Regions from separate parts of the Exiguobacterium sp. RIT341 genome, predicted to be linked through region 2. Evidence: riboswitches for the same ligand, from Rfam matches in the RefSeq annotation. Region 2 holds a riboswitch; the other holds the start of a gene.
The links. Region 2 has a riboswitch for FMN ahead of ribD (bifunctional diaminohydroxyphosphoribosylaminopyrimidine deaminase/5-amino-6-(5-phosphoribosylamino)uracil reductase RibD). Riboswitches for the same ligand answer to the same signal wherever they lie in the genome.
Positions count from the first base shown of each region.

Region 1: another riboswitch for FMN. It lies ahead of BW42_RS00295 (ECF transporter S component); the one in region 2 lies ahead of ribD (bifunctional diaminohydroxyphosphoribosylaminopyrimidine deaminase/5-amino-6-(5-phosphoribosylamino)uracil reductase RibD).

Region 1 is NZ_JFYW01000001.1:45,234-54,343, reverse strand. It holds gene BW42_RS00325 (NAD(P)/FAD-dependent oxidoreductase) at 1-847, opposite strand, end outside; gene BW42_RS00320 (NAD(P)/FAD-dependent oxidoreductase) at 1,091-2,089, shown strand; gene BW42_RS00315 (GNAT family N-acetyltransferase) at 2,331-2,822, opposite strand; gene BW42_RS00310 (GNAT family N-acetyltransferase) at 2,819-3,322, opposite strand; gene BW42_RS00305 (NAD-dependent epimerase/dehydratase family protein) at 3,319-4,185, opposite strand; gene BW42_RS00300 (iron-sulfur cluster assembly accessory protein) at 4,304-4,654, opposite strand; FMN riboswitch at 4,766-4,908, shown strand; gene BW42_RS00295 (ECF transporter S component) at 5,063-5,629, shown strand; gene BW42_RS00290 (YuzB family protein) at 5,706-5,939, opposite strand; gene BW42_RS00285 (NAD(P)/FAD-dependent oxidoreductase) at 6,032-7,084, shown strand; gene BW42_RS00280 (DUF1462 family protein) at 7,126-7,422, opposite strand; gene BW42_RS00275 (NifU family protein) at 7,532-7,759, shown strand; gene BW42_RS00270 (TIGR01457 family HAD-type hydrolase) at 7,802-8,566, opposite strand; gene BW42_RS00265 (DUF86 domain-containing protein) at 8,573-9,016, opposite strand.
Region 2 is NZ_JFYW01000008.1:330,705-339,814, reverse strand. It holds gene BW42_RS10615 (methionine ABC transporter ATP-binding protein) at 1-96, shown strand, start outside; gene BW42_RS10610 (methionine ABC transporter permease) at 86-736, shown strand; gene BW42_RS10605 (MetQ/NlpA family ABC transporter substrate-binding protein) at 756-1,574, shown strand; gene BW42_RS10600 (M20 family metallopeptidase) at 1,597-2,802, shown strand; FMN riboswitch at 2,986-3,130, shown strand; gene ribD (bifunctional diaminohydroxyphosphoribosylaminopyrimidine deaminase/5-amino-6-(5-phosphoribosylamino)uracil reductase RibD) at 3,289-4,329, shown strand; gene ribE (riboflavin synthase) at 4,314-4,940, shown strand; gene BW42_RS10585 (bifunctional 3,4-dihydroxy-2-butanone-4-phosphate synthase/GTP cyclohydrolase II) at 4,940-6,130, shown strand; gene ribE (6,7-dimethyl-8-ribityllumazine synthase) at 6,127-6,585, shown strand; gene BW42_RS10575 (DUF6612 family protein) at 6,798-7,619, shown strand; gene BW42_RS10570 (sodium:alanine symporter family protein) at 8,098-9,110, shown strand, end outside.

The DNA of each region.
Region 1 (9,110 bases), on a different contig from region 2:
GGTTACGCATCGCTTCGAAACCAGATGCTGCAACGACAGGGTTACCGCTGACGCCACCTGTCCAAATGATCGTACTTGCTTCGATCGTTTCAGTCGTGTCGCCTTGAAGCGGACCGAACGTGACGCTTCCTGGTCCACATTCCTTGATGCCGTTACCGAGTTTGAACTCGACGCCTTGGCGCTCAAGCCATTTGTGTGCGTAGTTGACGAGATCAGCATCGAATCCTGGAAGGACTGTTGGCGCTGCCTCGATGTTAACGACACGAACGAGTTCGCGTGGGATATCATATTGTTTGCACAGTTCTGGAATACGGTTGACGAGCTCACCCATGAACTCGATTCCTGTGAATCCAGCACCACCGACGACGATCGTCAAGAGTGAACGATCTTGTGATCCTGTTGTTTTGTACTGTGCGAATGAGTAATCGATATGTTCCTTGATTTTACGGACGCTGTTCAACGAGCTGATCGTTAATGCGTGTTCCTTCAATCCTTTGATACCGAATGTTTCAGGAACGCCACCGAGAGCAACGACGACGTAATCGTAAGGAACTGTTCCGCCATCTTGTAAAAGAACCGTTTTAGCAGCCGTGTCGACTTTCTCAACGATACCTTTGACAAGTTTGACGCGTGATGGGTTGATGACATCATTGATGTAGATGCGTGCTTGCTCCGCAGACATCGTACCTGCAGCTGGTTCATGCAACCAAGTTGTTTGGTAATGATAGTCGTGTTTATTAATCAACGTGATGTTCGCTTGATCGACGCCGAGTTTCTTTTGAAGGTTGACTGCTGTGATCAATCCACCGTAGCCCGCTCCAAGAATAACAATGTTAGGTGTGTTCATGTTCTGATACTCCTTACGAATCGTAGTTTTGTTGTGATTTTCTTCACATTCAATTACAGACGAATGTTCAAAAACTTTGTTCAAATAATGTTCACATGTCTATAAGCCTATTGAAACACTTTTTAAGAATGATTGCAAAAGAAAAATGTAATTTCCTTTAAAAAAATGTGAGATGTTCCGTACTTGCACCTGAACCCCCTACTTCCTATATAATAGACCTATCCAATGCTAGGAGGGAATCAGATGTACCAACCATATGATGTCACGATCATCGGCGGCGGTCCGGTCGGACTGTTCACCGCGTTTTATTCAGGAATGCGCCAGATGAAGACGAAGGTCATCGAGAGTCTACCTCAATTAGGTGGTCAACTCGCTACGCTTTATCCTGAAAAATATATATACGATATCGCCGGTTTTCCAAAAGTAAAAGCGCAGGAACTAGTCGATCGGCTACTTGAACAAGCGAATGAATTTGATCCGACGTATGTGCTCGGTGAGACAGTCATCGCTTATGAACGGATGGATGATGGGATCATCCGCCTCGTCACGAACAAAGGCGAGCATTATACGAAGACCGTCATCTTGACAGCAGGGAACGGTTCGTTCGCTGCGCGCCCACTCGGTGTCGCGGACGCGGAACGCTTCGAGGAAACAAACTTGCACTATTTCGTCAACGACATGGAACGTTTCAAGGATCGTCAAGTCGTCCTGCTTGGTGGTGGCGATTCAGCAGTCGACTGGTCATTGATGCTTGAACCGATTGCGAAATCCGTCACGCTCGTCCACCGTCGCGATAAGTTCCGTGCCCATGAACATTCGGTCGAACTATTACACGACTCATCCGTTAACGTCATGACGCCGTATACGCTCGAATCGGTCACAGGTGAGACGCACATCGAGACGATGACGTTCAAACATGCTGAAAGTGGCGAAGTCGTCGTCGTTGCTGCTGACGATGTCGTCTGCAACTTTGGTTTCGTCTCGTCACTTGGGCCGCTCAAAGAATGGGAAGTCGAGTTCGAACGCAATTCGATTCGCGTCAACTCGAAGATGGAGACTGCGATTCCAGGCGTCTTCGCTTGTGGAGATATTGCGACTTACGAAGGACGCGTCAAATTGATCGCAACAGGCTTCGGTGAAGCACCGATTGCCGTCAACCAGGCGAAACTTCTTGTCGATCCATCGGCTCGTCACCCGCAACACTCGACAAGTCTGTTCGAAAAAGTAACGAATCATTCTTGAGATAAATGAATGGCTGCAAACAAATAAGAGGTCGAATTCTGGATAACATACCGGAGTCCGACCTCTTATTTTGATGGAATCACACCTAGGACGTGACCAAACATCTTTGACTCCTACAGGAAAAGGAAGCACGATGTGTGCTTCCGTCAGGGATAAGGAAGACCCGACAGATCACATGGAATGGGAACTGGCGCGGCTTACATCCCGCCTGAGGAAAGCGAAGATGTTGAAACGTCCGATTTCATACGAATGATCTTTTAACAGGCATCCGGTAAACCCGCTGCACGAGTTCCACCCCACCACGCTCAATCATCGATTCTTCGAAGACCTGACCACCGAATCGCTCGTAAAACTGGCACGCAGGATTATCCCGCAAGACAGAAACCTGCATCGTCTCATACTCCGCTAAGTCCTCAGCGATGCGTTGAAACAACGCTTTACCGAGTCCTTGACCTTGAGACGCTTGCAAGACATAAATCGCATAAAGCTCCCCTTCACGCGCATCACTTCGACTTGGTCCACCTTGCGCGAAGCCAACGACTTCTTCTCCTGACAGGGCAACATACACGCGTTGATCAACTAACGTCTGCTCCCACTGTTTCGTTCGTTTCGCATACGACAACTGCGCTAAATACGAATCCGGGATGACATCTTGATACGTCTCCCGCCAGGCATCGATATGAACTCGCGCAATGGTCGACGCATCTTCAAGACGTGCTTCACGAATTCTCATAACGGGATAATGAAGCGACGTGTCTCGCGTCCATTGCGAACAGTCGGTTCGATTTCCTGTCCGCCGTTCGCTAAGATGACACGACGTGATGCGAGATTATCAACACCACACGTCAATAGCACTTGATCGAGTCCACGCTGACGTGCTTCTTCAAGCGCCAATCGAAGACCGGTCGTCGCATATCCTTTCTGACGCTCGGATGGTCGGATGCCGTATCCGATATGTCCGCCGTACAATTTTAAGTTCTCCGTCAAGTCATGCCGGAAGTTTAACGCGCCGACGATTCGTTGTCCGTCGACCATCCAGTACGTCGAATGGGTGACGAGACCCGGTCTGACCGTTGTCTCCATTTCCTTCAGTTCCGCAAAATAAGCGCCGAGCGGCTCATATGTGACTCCGACTGCTTCCGGCACGATCGTTTCGCCCGACTCTCGCCAGTCTTCTAAAAAGGCGCGGTATTCTGTCTCCCATGCAAGAGTTGGTTTCATCAACTGCATCATTGGTGATTGCGCACCTCCTCTTCAATCAAACGATCAAGCCAGTCATCGACATGTTGGAACAGATAGCCCGCTTGTTTTGCGGCTGTCGTATCCATATAAAAATCGCGTTCTGGCGCAAGAGGCGATTCATCCTCTCCTTTTGCGACGATTTGGCTCGTCGTTCCCGCAATACGGTCGATTTTATCCATCAGGTCTTGAATCGATAGGACGCCGTCACTCGCAGCGTTGATCGGTCCTGTCAATTCCGAACGACCACACCATTCAAGAAAGGCAGCGGCTTCGTAACTTGAGATGTAGCCCATCTTCGCATAGTTGTTTTCAGCGATAATCGGACGACCGTCAAGCGCGCGTTTGATATGGAAGACAAGTCGTTCCGTATAATCGTCTGGTCCGAGGACAACAGGAAAACGAACGGCAACGACAGGGAAGGTCGCGCGTTGGAAGAAATAACTCTCCGCTTGGCGCTTTCCTTCGCCATACCCATGTTCCTTCTCAAGATCATATTTCCCGGGAAACGGATTGTAGGCACGTTCCGTGATATTCGCACCACCGTCTTCATAAACAGACATCGTCGACGTCAACACATAGCGTCCGACTTTTCCTTCAAACGCGTCGATCGCGAGCTTTGCTTGATACGGCGTGAAGCAAATGTTGTCATAGATGACATCCCAGTGCTGTTGGCTTAAATCCTTCATCGTACTACTTGACGTCCGGTCTCCTTTGAAAAATGTCAAGCCCTTCGCGACGGGTGGAGTATGCTCACCGCGTGTGACGATCGTCACATCATCCCCCGAATCGGCTAAACGAATTGCTAAGCGTCGTCCGAAATAGCGTGTTCCCCCGAAGATCAATACTTTTCTCATCCTGAAGCCCTCCCTATTCGTAGTAGCATTCACTCTCTGTAATATTTCGAGTAAACTCAACAAGTCTCCTGTATGAGAGCAACAAAAAAATCGTGGACGATGTCCACGATTGGATTCATTAACAGCCACCTGGTGTCCCGGCATTCGTTGCTGTCCGGAATGATGTTCCGCAACCACACGTTGCGATGGCATTCGGATTCGTGATCGTGAATCCGCCACCAAGCATTGACTGTTTATAATCGATTTCCAGTCCTTTGACGACCGGATAATCCTTTTCGTCCACGATGACGGTCACGCCGTGCTGTTCAAAAACGAGATCCGTTTCTTTTTGTTGATCGAATCCCATTCCGTACGACAGACCACTACATCCACCACCTTGGACGAGCATCCGAAGATTTCGTTCATCTGCTGGTGCCTGCGCCATCATGTCCTGGACTTGTAGCGCTGCTGCCTCCGTTAAATGGATCATGTCATCACCTTCCTTTTCTTTAGTATACGCAACTTCTGAGCGAATCGAAACCTAGTTGCTTGAAACTATCTTGAATTCGTTGTATAAATGGTATGTACAATAAAATAATCGTTCCATCTTCAGGGCAGGGTGAAATTCCCGACCGGCGGTAAACAACTCTTTTTAAGTTGAAGCCCGCGAGCGAATAGGGCGCTATTTGCTGATTCTGTGTAATTCAGGAGCCGACAGTACAGTCTGGATGGGAGAAGATGGCGGCATGAGTTTGAATTTGATCGATTTTGCAATAATCGATTAGGTTTATTTAATGCGGACTTCTCCCCTGTTGATCTGATCAATAGGGGTTTCTTTATGGTCGCAGTCATGCCAATACTTCATCGAGAGGAACGAGCAAAAGGAGACAATACTCGTATGAAACGCACACAAAAAATGGTCACTCTGTCAATGTTAGGTTCAATCTCGTTTGTTCTTATGCTTATCAATTTTCCACTACCGTTCTTACCAAACTATCTGAAGATCGACTTCAGTGATGTTCCTGCTCTTGTCGCAGCGATCATGTTCTCACCGGTCGCAGGTGTCATCGTCGAAGCATTGAAGAACGTGTTATACTACATTTTCCGCGGAAGTGGTGTTCCGGTCGGAGAATTCGCGAACTTCGCTGCAGGCGTCGCATTCGTACTACCTGTCAGCTGGTTCTACCACAAAAAGAAATCAACACAAGGTCTCGCAACTGGTCTCGTCGCTGGTACGATCACGATGGCACTCGGTCTTGCGATCCTCAACTATATCTTGATCCTTCCAGCGTATGCATGGTTCCTCGGTATGGATTACATGGCGGATCCAGCTGTCAAATGGACAGCGATCACTGCCGGTATCTTACCGTTTAACGTCATCAAGGCTTTGTTCATCTCGGCACTCTTCATTCCATTGTTCTTGAAACTACGCCCATGGATGATGCGCCGTCAACAATCTGCCTGATCCGAAAAGCTGCGCCCGCTGACGGACACGAATCCCCTCGTTCAGACGAACGAGGGGATTTTTTGGCTGTCCATGCTCACAGCTCATTCTCTTCGATTTTCAGGTAAATCTTTTCAAGCAACTCTTCCGGCGTTTCACCTACGACGGTCTCACCATCTACGAGACAAAAATGGTCAAGCGAACAAATCCCGCAATAACCGAGACAACCGTATTCGACGACGTCAACATTCGGGTCACGTTCAAGTTGCTCCATGACGACCTGTGTACCAGCCGCTAAGTTACTAATACAAAATTCAATAATCGGATTCACTTTTTTTCCTCCTTCAAGCAGGAAACGACCTGCCTCATGTCGTATTATACAAGGTCAGACTGATTTAGGGGAACTAAGGGGGATTTTACGTTATGAAGCAATTGATCGTACTCGGCGGAGGTTATGGTGGAATGCGGATTTGTGAGCGATTCAAGGACGAGGAAGTTGCCGTCACGCTCGTCGACCGTCTACCGTACCACGCACTCAAAACGGAATACTACGCACTCGCAGCAGGTACATTATCAGATCGGGATGTCCGGATTGAATTTCCGGAGGGGAAACATCTTACCTATAAATATGGACATGTCATCAAAATCTCACCAGAGACGAATACAGTCCATCTGCAGGACGGATCAGAATTATTCTATGATGACTTAATCATCGCCCTCGGTTGCGAGGATAAATACCACAACATTCCGGGTGCTCAAGAATTTACATACAGCATCCAGACACTAGAAGAATCACGGAAGACACAACAAGCGATTTATGGTCTGTCACCGGAATCCGTTGTTTCGATCGTCGGTGCTGGTCTATCTGGTGTCGAACTCGCCAGTGAACTGCATGAGAGCCGGAAGGATTTGACGATTCGTCTATTCGACCGCGGTCCATCCGTCTTGTCGTTCTTATCCGATAAAGTCTCGTCTTACGTTCAGGAATGGTTCGAGGAACATGACGTTGAAGTCATCAACAACTCGAATGTCACGCTTGTCACAGCGGACGATGTGCGAAACGGCGACGATACGTATCCATCCGACTTAACGATTTGGACAGCTGGTACGCAGCCGGTCAAAGTTGTACGCGATCTCGGCTTTGCTGCGGATAGTGGCGGTCGGATCAAATTGACGGAACATCATCACGTACCGGAATACGATAACGTCTTCGTCATCGGTGATTGTGCAAGTCTACCGTATGCACCAAGTGGTCAACTCGCAGAACATCAGGCAGAACAAGTCGTCGATGTCTTACAAGCCAAGTGGCAAGGAAAGAAATTACCGAAGCTGCCAGAAATTAAACTGCGCGGGATGCTCGGTTCACTCGGAAAATCAGATGGTTTCGGAATCGTCATGGGCAAACAAGCACTGACGGGGAAAGTCCCACGTCTCTTGAAGTCCGGTGTCTTATGGAAACACAAAAAGATTAAATGAGCAAAAGAGGTGTCCCAAGCTTTGGGATACCTCTTTTTCGTTCATCCCGCCTGATTCAGCTTCGCATCGATTGCCGCTGTGATCGTCTTGAGTTTGACGTACCCCTCATCAATCATCTCATCATCGAGCACGATCAGTGGATAAAAATAGACATCCTCTTTCAGCGCTTCCGTCCATTGATCTGATGTTGCTGTCTCGAAATCAACATAGCGAAGCGTCATCGCTTGCTCATATTTCCGCCCGAGGACGGCTTGTAGCCAACTGAATGTCTCTTCCGAGCTAGGTGCCCCGACACAACTCGGACAGGTGACCGCTGTTCCGTAAACCGTGATTTCCATCTTGAAGTCCCCCTTTTCAATTCACTCCTCTTTAGTATACAAGTTTTCCAGATTGAGAACATTTTTCAACCCTGTTACAATGAAACTATACGAAAGGATGTGTTTACGCATGGAAATGTTTGATCAAGTGAATGAAGTTCTTGAAAAATTGCGTCCGTTCCTTCTTCGTGATGGAGGAGACGTTGAACTCGTAGATGTAGAAGACGGAATCGTAAAACTCCGTTTGATGGGAGCTTGTGGTAGCTGCCCAAGTTCAACAATCACATTGAAGGCCGGTATCGAACGTGCCCTTCTTGAAGAAGTCGCTGGCGTCGTCGAAGTCGAACAAGTCTTCTAATACATGAAATCCCGAACGAATTCTCGTTCGGGATTTTTTGATTCATAGAATCCATTCAGCTAACGTATCAACCATGTATGTCGGTTGACGATCCTGCCCTTGAATGAAGACTGGTGTATGGACGCCAGAATTGACGTGCATCGTCCGGATACCTCCATTGATCCCGAAAAGAATGTCCGTATGGTAGTTGTCTCCGACCATGATGACGTCTTCTTTTGACAGACCAATCATTTCTGTCGCGATATCGACCATGACTGGTTCTGGTTTACCGATGAAGAACGGTTCCTTCTCCGTCGTCACGCGCAGGACGGACGTCAAAGCACCATTACCTGGCAGGAAACCACGTTCGGTCGGAATCGCGATATCACCGTTCGTTGAAATAAACCGGGCACCGGCACGAATCGCAAGTGCACCAACAGCGAGTTTTTCGTACGTGATTTGACGATCGAGACCGATGACGACGTAATCTGCCGCTTCGGTTGCGACGACGTCTAACCCTTCTCGTTCAAGCGCGTCGATCAGTCCTGTTTCTCCGATCGCATAGACGCGCGCTTTTGGTGACAGGTCAGCAATATAACGACCAGTCGCCATCGCACTCGTCAAAACGTGTTTCGCATCGGAATGAACACCCATCCCGCGTAGTTTCTCTGCCACGGCTTCTGCCGTCATCGACGCGTTATTCGTCACGAACAAGTATGGAATGCCCTCTGCTTGCAGACGATTGACGAAATCGACCGCTTCTTTTACCGGTTCCGTTCCGTTATACATCGTTCCATCTAAATCAAATAAATAGCCTTTTGCCTTCATCCTGACTCACTCCTCGTTTGGTAAAAATGCAGACACCGGTCCGAGTTCTGTCTCGATATACCGGCGAATCGCTTCCGGAAAACGACGTAGTTCTGCTTCCTCTGTCTCAAGTATCGCCCGAATCTCCGCCATACTCGACTGTGTGAATGACCGGACGATCAACGTACGTAACGCAACGAGCTTTTTCAGACTCGTCGCAAGCGGTCCATCAATCACCTTCTCATCTTCTAGGATGAGGATAATATCTTCATAACTTCCCGGATCCCGCATGATGAATCCATCAATCATACTGTTTCCGATATCGATGACACTCTCGATGACTAAAAAACCGATCCGCTCCATAGCCAGTGCCGTCGTTACCGGATCCCCCGTAACTTCCTTACTTTGTCGAAGTGCTGTCTCATAACAGACGACCGTCTCTTCGATTTTTTGACGATTGACGAAATACATCTTCATTCCCCCTCACATTCTCCATTTTATCGTTATCCAGCAATCCTGAAAAGCAGAAAGGTCATTTGCATCACATTCCCCAATGTGTTATCCT
Region 2 (9,110 bases):
GAACTGATCGGTGAAACAATCGAAGTAAAACGGGCCTTACAGTACATCGATCAGGCACAGGTGACCGTCGAGGAGGTGCTTGCTGATGCTAGTTAACTACAGTGATATCTGGACAGCATTTTTGCAGACGATGACGATGGTGTCAGTGTCGTTATTATTTTCGACTTTGATCGGTTTACCACTCGGCATCCTGCTCGTCGTCACCCGAAAAGGGGCATTGCTCGAGAACGTCCCGCTGTTCACATTCTTCAACAGTATCGTCAATATCTTCCGTTCAATTCCGTTCATCATCTTACTTGTTGCGATCATCCCGTTGACACGGTTGATCGTCCAGACGTCGATCGGAACAGAAGCCGCCATCGTTCCACTCGTCTTTTATGCCGCCCCGTATATGGCACGGCTGATCGAGAGTTCCTTACTTGAAGTCGACAAAGGTGTCCTTGAGGCAGCAGAAGCGATGGGGGCGACGCCATTCCAAACGATTTTCCGCTTCCTTCTGCCGGAAGCACTCGGTTCACTAATCCTTAATTTAACGATTGCAACAGTCGGCTTGATCGGGGCGTCGGCGATGGCAGGCGCCATCGGTGGTGGTGGACTGGGTGACTTAGCAATTACGTACGGTTATCAACGGTTCGACACGAAAGTCATGATCATCACGGTCGGGATTCTCGTTATCTTAGTCCAAGGCTTACAGACGACAGGCAACATCGTCGCACGAAAAATCAGAAGACATTAATCAAGGGAGCGATTCAGCCATGAAAAAAGCAGTAGCGATTGGAGCAACATTAACGACGATTTTATTTGCCGGGTGCTCAGCATCAGGAGAAGAAGAAAAGACGATCAAGCTCGGGGTCAGCGGTTCAGATACTCAAGTGTGGGATTACGTCGCGAAAAAAGCGGAAAAGGAGGGCATCAAAATCGAACTCGTCAAGTTCTCCGATTATGTCCAGCCGAACATGGCACTGGCTGAGGGTGAGATCGACGCCAATGCCTTCCAGACGATTTCCTACTTCAACGCCTTCAAGAAGGAACATAAGTTGAAGCTGTCGCCGATTGCGACGACCGTCATTGCACCGATGGGCATTTACTCAGATAAATATAAGGACGTCAAAGATATTCCAGTCGGTGGCAAAATCGCTGTTCCGAACGAAGCGACGAACATGGGACGTGCCTTCTTGTTACTACAAGAAGCAGGTTTGATCAAATTACCGGACGACTTCGACGGCAATGGATCGGTCGATAAGATCGTTGAAAATCCGAAGAAACTGAAAATCGTTCCGATCGTCGCGGGACAAACGCCACGCGTCTTACCGGACGTCGCTGCATCGATCATCAATAACGGTATTGCTGTTGACGCAGGACTAAATCCGATCAAAGACTCGATCGTCCATGAGAACGAGACAGCAAAACCATACATCAACATCATCGCGACACGGACGGAAGACAAGAACAAAAAAGAACTGAAAAAGATCGCGTCGCTTTACCAACAAAAAGATGTCGCGGCTTTCATCAAAAAAGAATATAAAGGTAGCTCGATCCCGACGTTCGTTCCACTAAGCGACATCGGCGAATAAATTCTAAAGGAGAGTGGATAGCATGACGACACCAGTACGCACGACATGGGTAGAGACGATTGAGCAGGACATCGAACAAAAACGGGAATCGTATCTTGAGACGAGCCACCGGATTCATGCGACGCCGGAAATCGGTAACGAGGAATTCTTTGCTTCGCGACTACATGCAGAGCGTTTGACGGCAGAAGGCTTTACAGTAGAACTCGGCGTCGCAGGGCACGAGACCGCATTCTTCGCGAAGAAGTCAAGCGACCGACCTGGCGCGACAATTGCCTTTCTCGCTGAGTACGATGCGTTGCCGGGCATCGGACACGCATGCGGTCATAATATCATCGGAACGACGAGTGTCGCAGCGGCGATTGCGCTCAGCAAAGTGCTTGATGAAGTCGGTGGGAGTGTCGTCGTGCTTGGAACGCCAGCCGAAGAAGGTGGGCCGAACGGAAGTGCGAAAGGCAGTTTCGTCAAACACCAGTTGCTTGAAGGAATCGATGCGGCCTTGATGGTCCATCCGTCCGGACAAACGCGGATCACGGGATCCTCTCTTGCGGTCGATCCGCTCGATTTTGCCTTTACGGGTCGTCCCGCGCACGCAGCGGCGACACCGGAAGAAGGTATCAACGCTCTCGACGCTGTCATTCAGCTCTTCAATGGGATCAACGCCTTACGTCAGCAGTTACCGGATGATGTCCGGATCCACGGGATCATCACGCATGGTGGCGATGCGCCGAATATCATTCCGGAATACGCAAAAGCACGTTTCTTCATTCGGGCGACGACACGGGAACGGCTGAATGCCGTCACGGAGAAAGTCAAAGCGGTCGCGCAAGGTGCGGCACTTGCGACCGGGGCGACGCTTGACGTCATCGCTTTCCAAAATGAAGTCGACAATCTCGTCTTCAACCGGACGTTTGATCGTCTCTTCCAAGAAGAAGCAGAGGCGCTTGGGCAAATCGTGCACCTCGACGAACGACCGGGTCTTGGATCGACGGACGCGGGTAACATCAGTCAAGTCATCCCGACAATCCATCCGTATATCAAGATTGGTCCGGACGATCTCGTCGCCCATACAGAAGCATTCAAAGAAGCAGCCCGTTCGGAAGCGGGGGATGAAGCGTTGATCGCAGGCGCTAAAATCCTCGCACGGACAGCGCTTCGCGTCCTCGCTGATGAACGGACACGCGGAGCGATTGCCCAAGAATTCCACGACCGGAAGAACGGGTATTTGTAACCGGAACACAATGACTGGACGCACTGATATCAGGTGCTCCAGTCATTTTTAGTATCCAATAGATCACGAATTGGGGAGGGGTAACAGAAGTGGAACGAAATCATAAAAGAGCCAATACCGAAACATTTGCGCTTTGTTTTCTTGAAAAAGATATGCTAGGCTAAAGTTGTATAACTCAATAATCCAGTTCTTCGGGGTAGGGTGAAAATCCCAACCGGCGGTGATGCGATCGATCGATCGACGAGCCCGCGACCCGTGATGTACGCATCATGGCTGACTTGGTGAGATTCCAGGGCCGACGGTAAAGTCCGGATGGGAGAAGAACGAAACGACGCGATTCAAGCTGTTTTCTGAAAAAATGTTTTCAGGAGATGGTCTCTTTCTGCATGCGAAAAAGCAGAAGGCGAACCGTGTATTTCGTGAACCCTTCTATACAGACGCCCCTTTTTCAAGGGGCGTCTTTTTTATTTGAAAGGAGCGAACGCGATGTCACAGATGATGAGTTATGCCATGCAATTAGCACATATGTTAAACGGACAAACAAGTCCGAATCCAAGTGTCGGCTGTGTCATCGTCAAACAAGGACGCATCATCGGTTTTGGTGCGCACCGGTTTGCCGGTGGTCCGCACGCAGAAGTCGAAGCCTTGCGAATGGCAGGAGAGGCCGCCCGTGGTGCTGATCTCTACGTGACGCTTGAGCCATGCAACCATCATGGTAAGACACCACCATGTACGGAAGCGATTCTACAAGCCGGGATCAAACGGGTTTTCGTCGCAACGGAAGACAAACATGCGATTGTCGCTGGTTCAGGGATCAAACGGCTTCAAGACGCGGGAATCGAAGTCGAAGTCGGCTTGTTACGGCATGAAGCGGAAGTCCTCTACGAGACATTTTGGAAAACGATCGAACGGAAACGTCCGACCGTGACCGTCAAAATCGCTCAGACGATGAACGGGATCGCGGCAACGGGGGAACAGCGCTGGATCACGTCAGAAGAAGCACGCGCGAATGGTCGCGCCCTGCGTGGTCGCCATGATGCGATCCTCGTCGGAAGTGAAACGGTGCTCGTCGATGATCCAGCACTGACTTTACGCGCAGTGTCAGGCATCGAGCCGATTCGAGTAATCGTCGATCGCCGTGGTCGGGTGCCAGAGACCGCGCAAGTCTTTTGCGATGGAAAAAATCCAACGTACTGGCTGACGAGTGTTCCTCGGATAAGTCATGATCAAGTGACGGTGCTCGTCGGTGAATATGAGACGCCGGAAGCGATTCTTAAACGCTTATACGAACAAGACATCCGCAGCGTTTTGATTGAAGGTGGACCGACGATTCAAGCCACATTCTTTGAAGCAGATCTCGTCGACCAGATTGAAGTCTACCAAGCCCCGTCGATTTTTGAAGGGACTGCCTGGAACGGACGACATGATATCGAAGAACGTTTTCAAATCGATCAGATTGAAACGGTCGGACCGGATCTCCATCTGACGTACATCCGAAAGGAGGAGACGATATGTTCACCGGATTGATTGAGGAAGTCGGGACCTTAAAACGAAAGATTCCGCGACCGAATGGATTAGCACTTGAAATTGAAGCGCACCGGGTGCTCGAAGGAACGAAGATTGGTGACAGCATCGCCGTCGACGGGATTTGTTTGACGGTCACGTCAATGAGCCCAACCGGTTTTACGGCGGATGCTGTCCATGACACGATTCGTTCGACAGCACTCGGCACGTACCGGGTCGGAAACCCGTTGCAACTCGAACGGGCGATGCCGGCAGACGGTCGGTTCGGTGGACATTTCGTCAGTGGGCACATCGACGGGACGGCACGACTAATCAGTCGGCGACCGGACGGAGAAGCGATGGTGTATACGTTTGATGTCGGATCGTGGCAAAAGTATTGCATTCCAAAAGGATCAATCGCGATCAACGGCACAAGCCTGACCTTGCAACGCGTCACCTCGGAAACGATCTCGATTTCATTGATTCCGCATTCCCGTCAAGTGACGACGTTTGATCGATTGGCAAGCGGCGCAGTCGTCAATATCGAGTGTGACATGATGGCGAAACATCTCTATCATTTCACGCAACATGAGAAACAGACGGACTGGGTAGCATTCTTAGGAGGCGACATGTAATGAACGGATTCGACTTGATTGAAGACGCGATAGAAGATTTGAAGAACGGACGACCGATCATCGTCTGTGATGACGAGGATCGTGAGAATGAGGGCGATCTCGTCATGCTCGCAGAACACGCGACACCAGAAAACATCAACTTCATGATTACGTATGGAAAAGGACTCGTCTGTGTTCCGGTTGGTCCATATGTGGCAGAGCGATTACATCTCTCGCCGATGACGGACAATAATACGGACCCGCACGGTACGGCATTCACGCTCAGCATTGATCATGAAGAAGCGAAGACCGGCATCAGTGCCGAAGAGCGTTCGCTAACGATCCAGCGGATGCTGACGGATGGACCGGAGCGCTTCAAACGACCGGGTCACATCTTCCCGTTGATCGCAAAAGAGGGCGGTGTTCGGGAACGACGCGGACATACGGAAGCAGGTGTTGACCTTGCCCGTCTTGCCGGTAGCGATGAGATTGCCGTCATTTGTGAAATCATCAAGGAAGATGGCACGATGGCACGGGTGGATGATTTGCTTCTCTATAAGGAAGAACACGACTTAAAACTGATCACGATCGAGGCACTCGTCGCGTATCTCGAGCGTCCATTGACGCGGGAAGCGGAAGTGTTGCTTCCGACGACATTCGGAGCTTTCCGGATGGTCGGCTATACGACGCAAGATAAGAAAGAACATGTCGCCGTCTTATCCGGTGAAGCGCACGATGGGATGCTCGTCCGTCTGCACTCGGAATGTCTGACAGGGGATGTCTTCGGTTCGAAACGTTGCGATTGTGGTCCACAACTCGATTCGGCACTTGAGCGAATCGAACGAGAAGGTGGAGCCGTCTTGTATCTACGTCAGGAAGGACGCGGCATCGGTCTGATGGCGAAGTTGAAAGCGTACGAGTTGCAGGAACAAGGACTCGATACAGTCGAAGCGAACCATGCACTCGGTTATCCGACAGACATGCGTGATTATACGGTCGCGGCCAACATGTTGCGTGATCTTGGCGTGACGAAGATTCGCTTGATGACGAACAATCCAGACAAACAACGGGTGCTCGAGCAAGAGGGGATTGAAGTCATCGAACGTGTTCCCCATCAAGTACCCGTTGAACCGGAAAATCAGCGTTATCTGAAAACAAAACAAACGAAACTCGGGCACTGGCTCGATATCCAAGGAGGACACACATCATGATTTACGAAGGTTTCTTAACAGGAGAAGGACTACGCGTCGCAATCGTCGCAGCACGTTTTAATGAATTGATCACATCAAAACTCGTCGGAGGAGCAAACGACGCGTTCCGTCGTCACGGTGTTGCGGCGGATGCTGTCGATACGGCGTGGGTTCCTGGAGCATTTGAAATTCCACTCGTTGCGGAAAAGTTAGCGAAAAGCGGTAAGTATGATGCGGTCATCACACTGGGTGCCGTCATCCGCGGAGCAACATCACACTATGACTATGTCTGTAACGAAGTCGCGAAAGGTGTCGCGAGTGCGTCGCGTGATACAGGCGTACCCATCATCTTCGGTGTCCTGACGACGGATTCGATCGAGCAAGCGGTCGAACGTGCCGGTACGAAAGCTGGAAATAAAGGCTACGAAGCTGCCGTTTCCGCGATTGAGATGGCGAATCTTTTACGCACGATCTAACGAAATAAGGATAGGGTGACGGAAGTTTCCGTCATCCTATTTTTTTGTGGACATTTTGCAGGTGATAAATCAAATTTCAAAAAAAGAATAGTAGATTTGAAATATGAGGATTTGTTTTGAAGAAGAACGGTAATGAGGTAATAAAGAAACTTTGAAACATTTTCCAATGTTTTTCGTAAATCAGGGTAACGCGTATAAAGGAGGAAATGAATATGAAGAAAACAAGGTGGGTAGCAGCTGGGATCGTCGCAGCATCGATTGGACTAGCTGGATGTCAAGATGGGCAGACGGATTCGGGTAGTGGCAGTGGGTCTGGTTCGACGAAGTCGGGGGAACTCTCGAATACGGAATTACTGAATAAAGCGACAGCCGCTCAAAAAGATATTAAATCGTTCCACATGGAAGGGACAGTCAATTCAAAAGCAGGTGAGATGGCAGTAGATCAGAAGGTATCAGCCGATATCATCCAGAAGCCGCTTACGATGCATCAGACGATGACGATGAAAAATCCACAGGACGGTAAGGACATGTCGATCGAGAGCTATATCGTCGACGATAAGATGTATCTATCGCAAAACGGACAATGGCTCGTTCAAGATGTCTCGGAGCTAGGTGATATGGTCGAGGCGATGGAGTCATCGGCATCGACGGATCAAAATCTCAAGCTACTGAAAAAGTACAAAGACAACTGGACCGCCAAAAAAGAGGGTGACGTTTATCAAATCGACGTCAAACTAAAAGGGGACGACCTCAAAGCATTCATGAAGGATTCGCTCGAGCAGACAGGACAGATGGCACAGATGAAAGATGCGATGGACAGCATCGATTACAAGAAAATGAATTACACGATGACGTATGATGCGAAAACATTCTATCCGAAATCACTCGATATGGACATGGTGTTTGCGATTGAAAAAGATACCGAGTTCAATATGAAGAACGAGTCGACGTTCTCAAAATTCAATGAGATCAGCGAAATCAAATTACCTGCGGAAGCAAAAGATGCACAACCGCTCACAGGTGCAGCACAATAAACGTCGAAGTCCCCTCTCTTCCATGAAGATGAGGGGACTTTTTTGAGACTTGGAACTGACGAAGAACTTCTTTTAGTGCTTCCGTCTGTTTTTGACTGACGGAAATCTGTTCGTGCATATCGCGGAATGCTTGAGCGTCATCCTAGTATTGAATCGAGATAGCTTCGAATAAATCATTGTCATTGACGACTTTCGTATCGATGAAGGACAGCACCCCACCGGACGCGGCATTCAAATGTTCGATCGTCTTGAGTGGCAAGTTCGTAGGTTTTGCCTGCAGTTGGCGAAGAGGACCGAAGATCGATTATAAAATCAAGATAATAAAGATTACACTGAACACTCCGATGACAACGATCGTAGTGAATTATTGAAATGAAGAAGTATCAAAATAGTTTCATAAAAAAATAGTTTGACAATTATCAGTAAATTCTGAAAAAATGGTAAAGAACTACATATTTCATAAAGGGAGGTAACACGAATGGGAAATTCATTTAGTGACTGGATCAGTACGGTGTCCGATCTTGTTTGGGGACCACCGTTACTTATTCTGTTGGTCGGTACGGGGATTTACTTGACGATTCGCTTAGGATTCATTCAAATTACCAAACTACCGTATGCGCTGAAGCTCGCGTTTTCAAAGCATCAGGACGATAAGTCGGAAGGCGACATCAGTCACTTTCAAGCATTGATGACGGCACTGGCTGCGACCGTCGGTACGGGGAATATCGTTGGTGTCGCAACCGCCGTCGTCCTCGGCGGACCGGGTGCGATCGTTTGGATGTGGTTGTCCGGTCTATTCGGGATGGCGACGAAGTATGCGGAAGCAATCCTTGCCGTCAAGTACCGTGTCGTTGATGAAAATGGACAGATGGCAGGGGGGCCAATGTATTATCTCGAGCGTGGGCTGAAGCAGAAATGGCTGGGTGTCTTGTTTGCCGCATTCGCTTCAATCGCTGCGTTCGGGATCGGGAACGGGGTCCAGACGAATTCGGTCGCCCTCGCGATGAAATCAACGTTCGATGTGCCACTTTACGTGACGGGGATCGTATTGATGGTACTGACAGGCGTCGTCATTCTTGGTGGGGTCAAATCAATCGGAAAAGTTGTCAGTTTGTTTGTTCCGTTTATGATTTTCTTCTATGTTGGAAGTGGATTACTGATTCTCGTCATGAACTATGACTTGATTCCAGGTGCGATTTCGACGATCTTCAGCAGCACGTTCTCAAGCGAAGCAATTACGGGTGGCGCGATCGGGGCGGCGATTCGTTATGGTGTCGCGCGTGGTGTCTTCTCAAATGAAGCGGGTCTTGGTTCAGCACCGATTGCAGCCGCTGCAGCGAAAACGGACTTCCCAGGACGTCAAGCGCTCGTTTCGATGACGCAGGTGTTTTTAGATACATTGGTCGTCTGTTCGATCACAGGTTTGACGCTCGTCATGGGAGGACAACTTGATACGAAGTTACAAGGCGTTGAATTGACGACAGCAAGCTT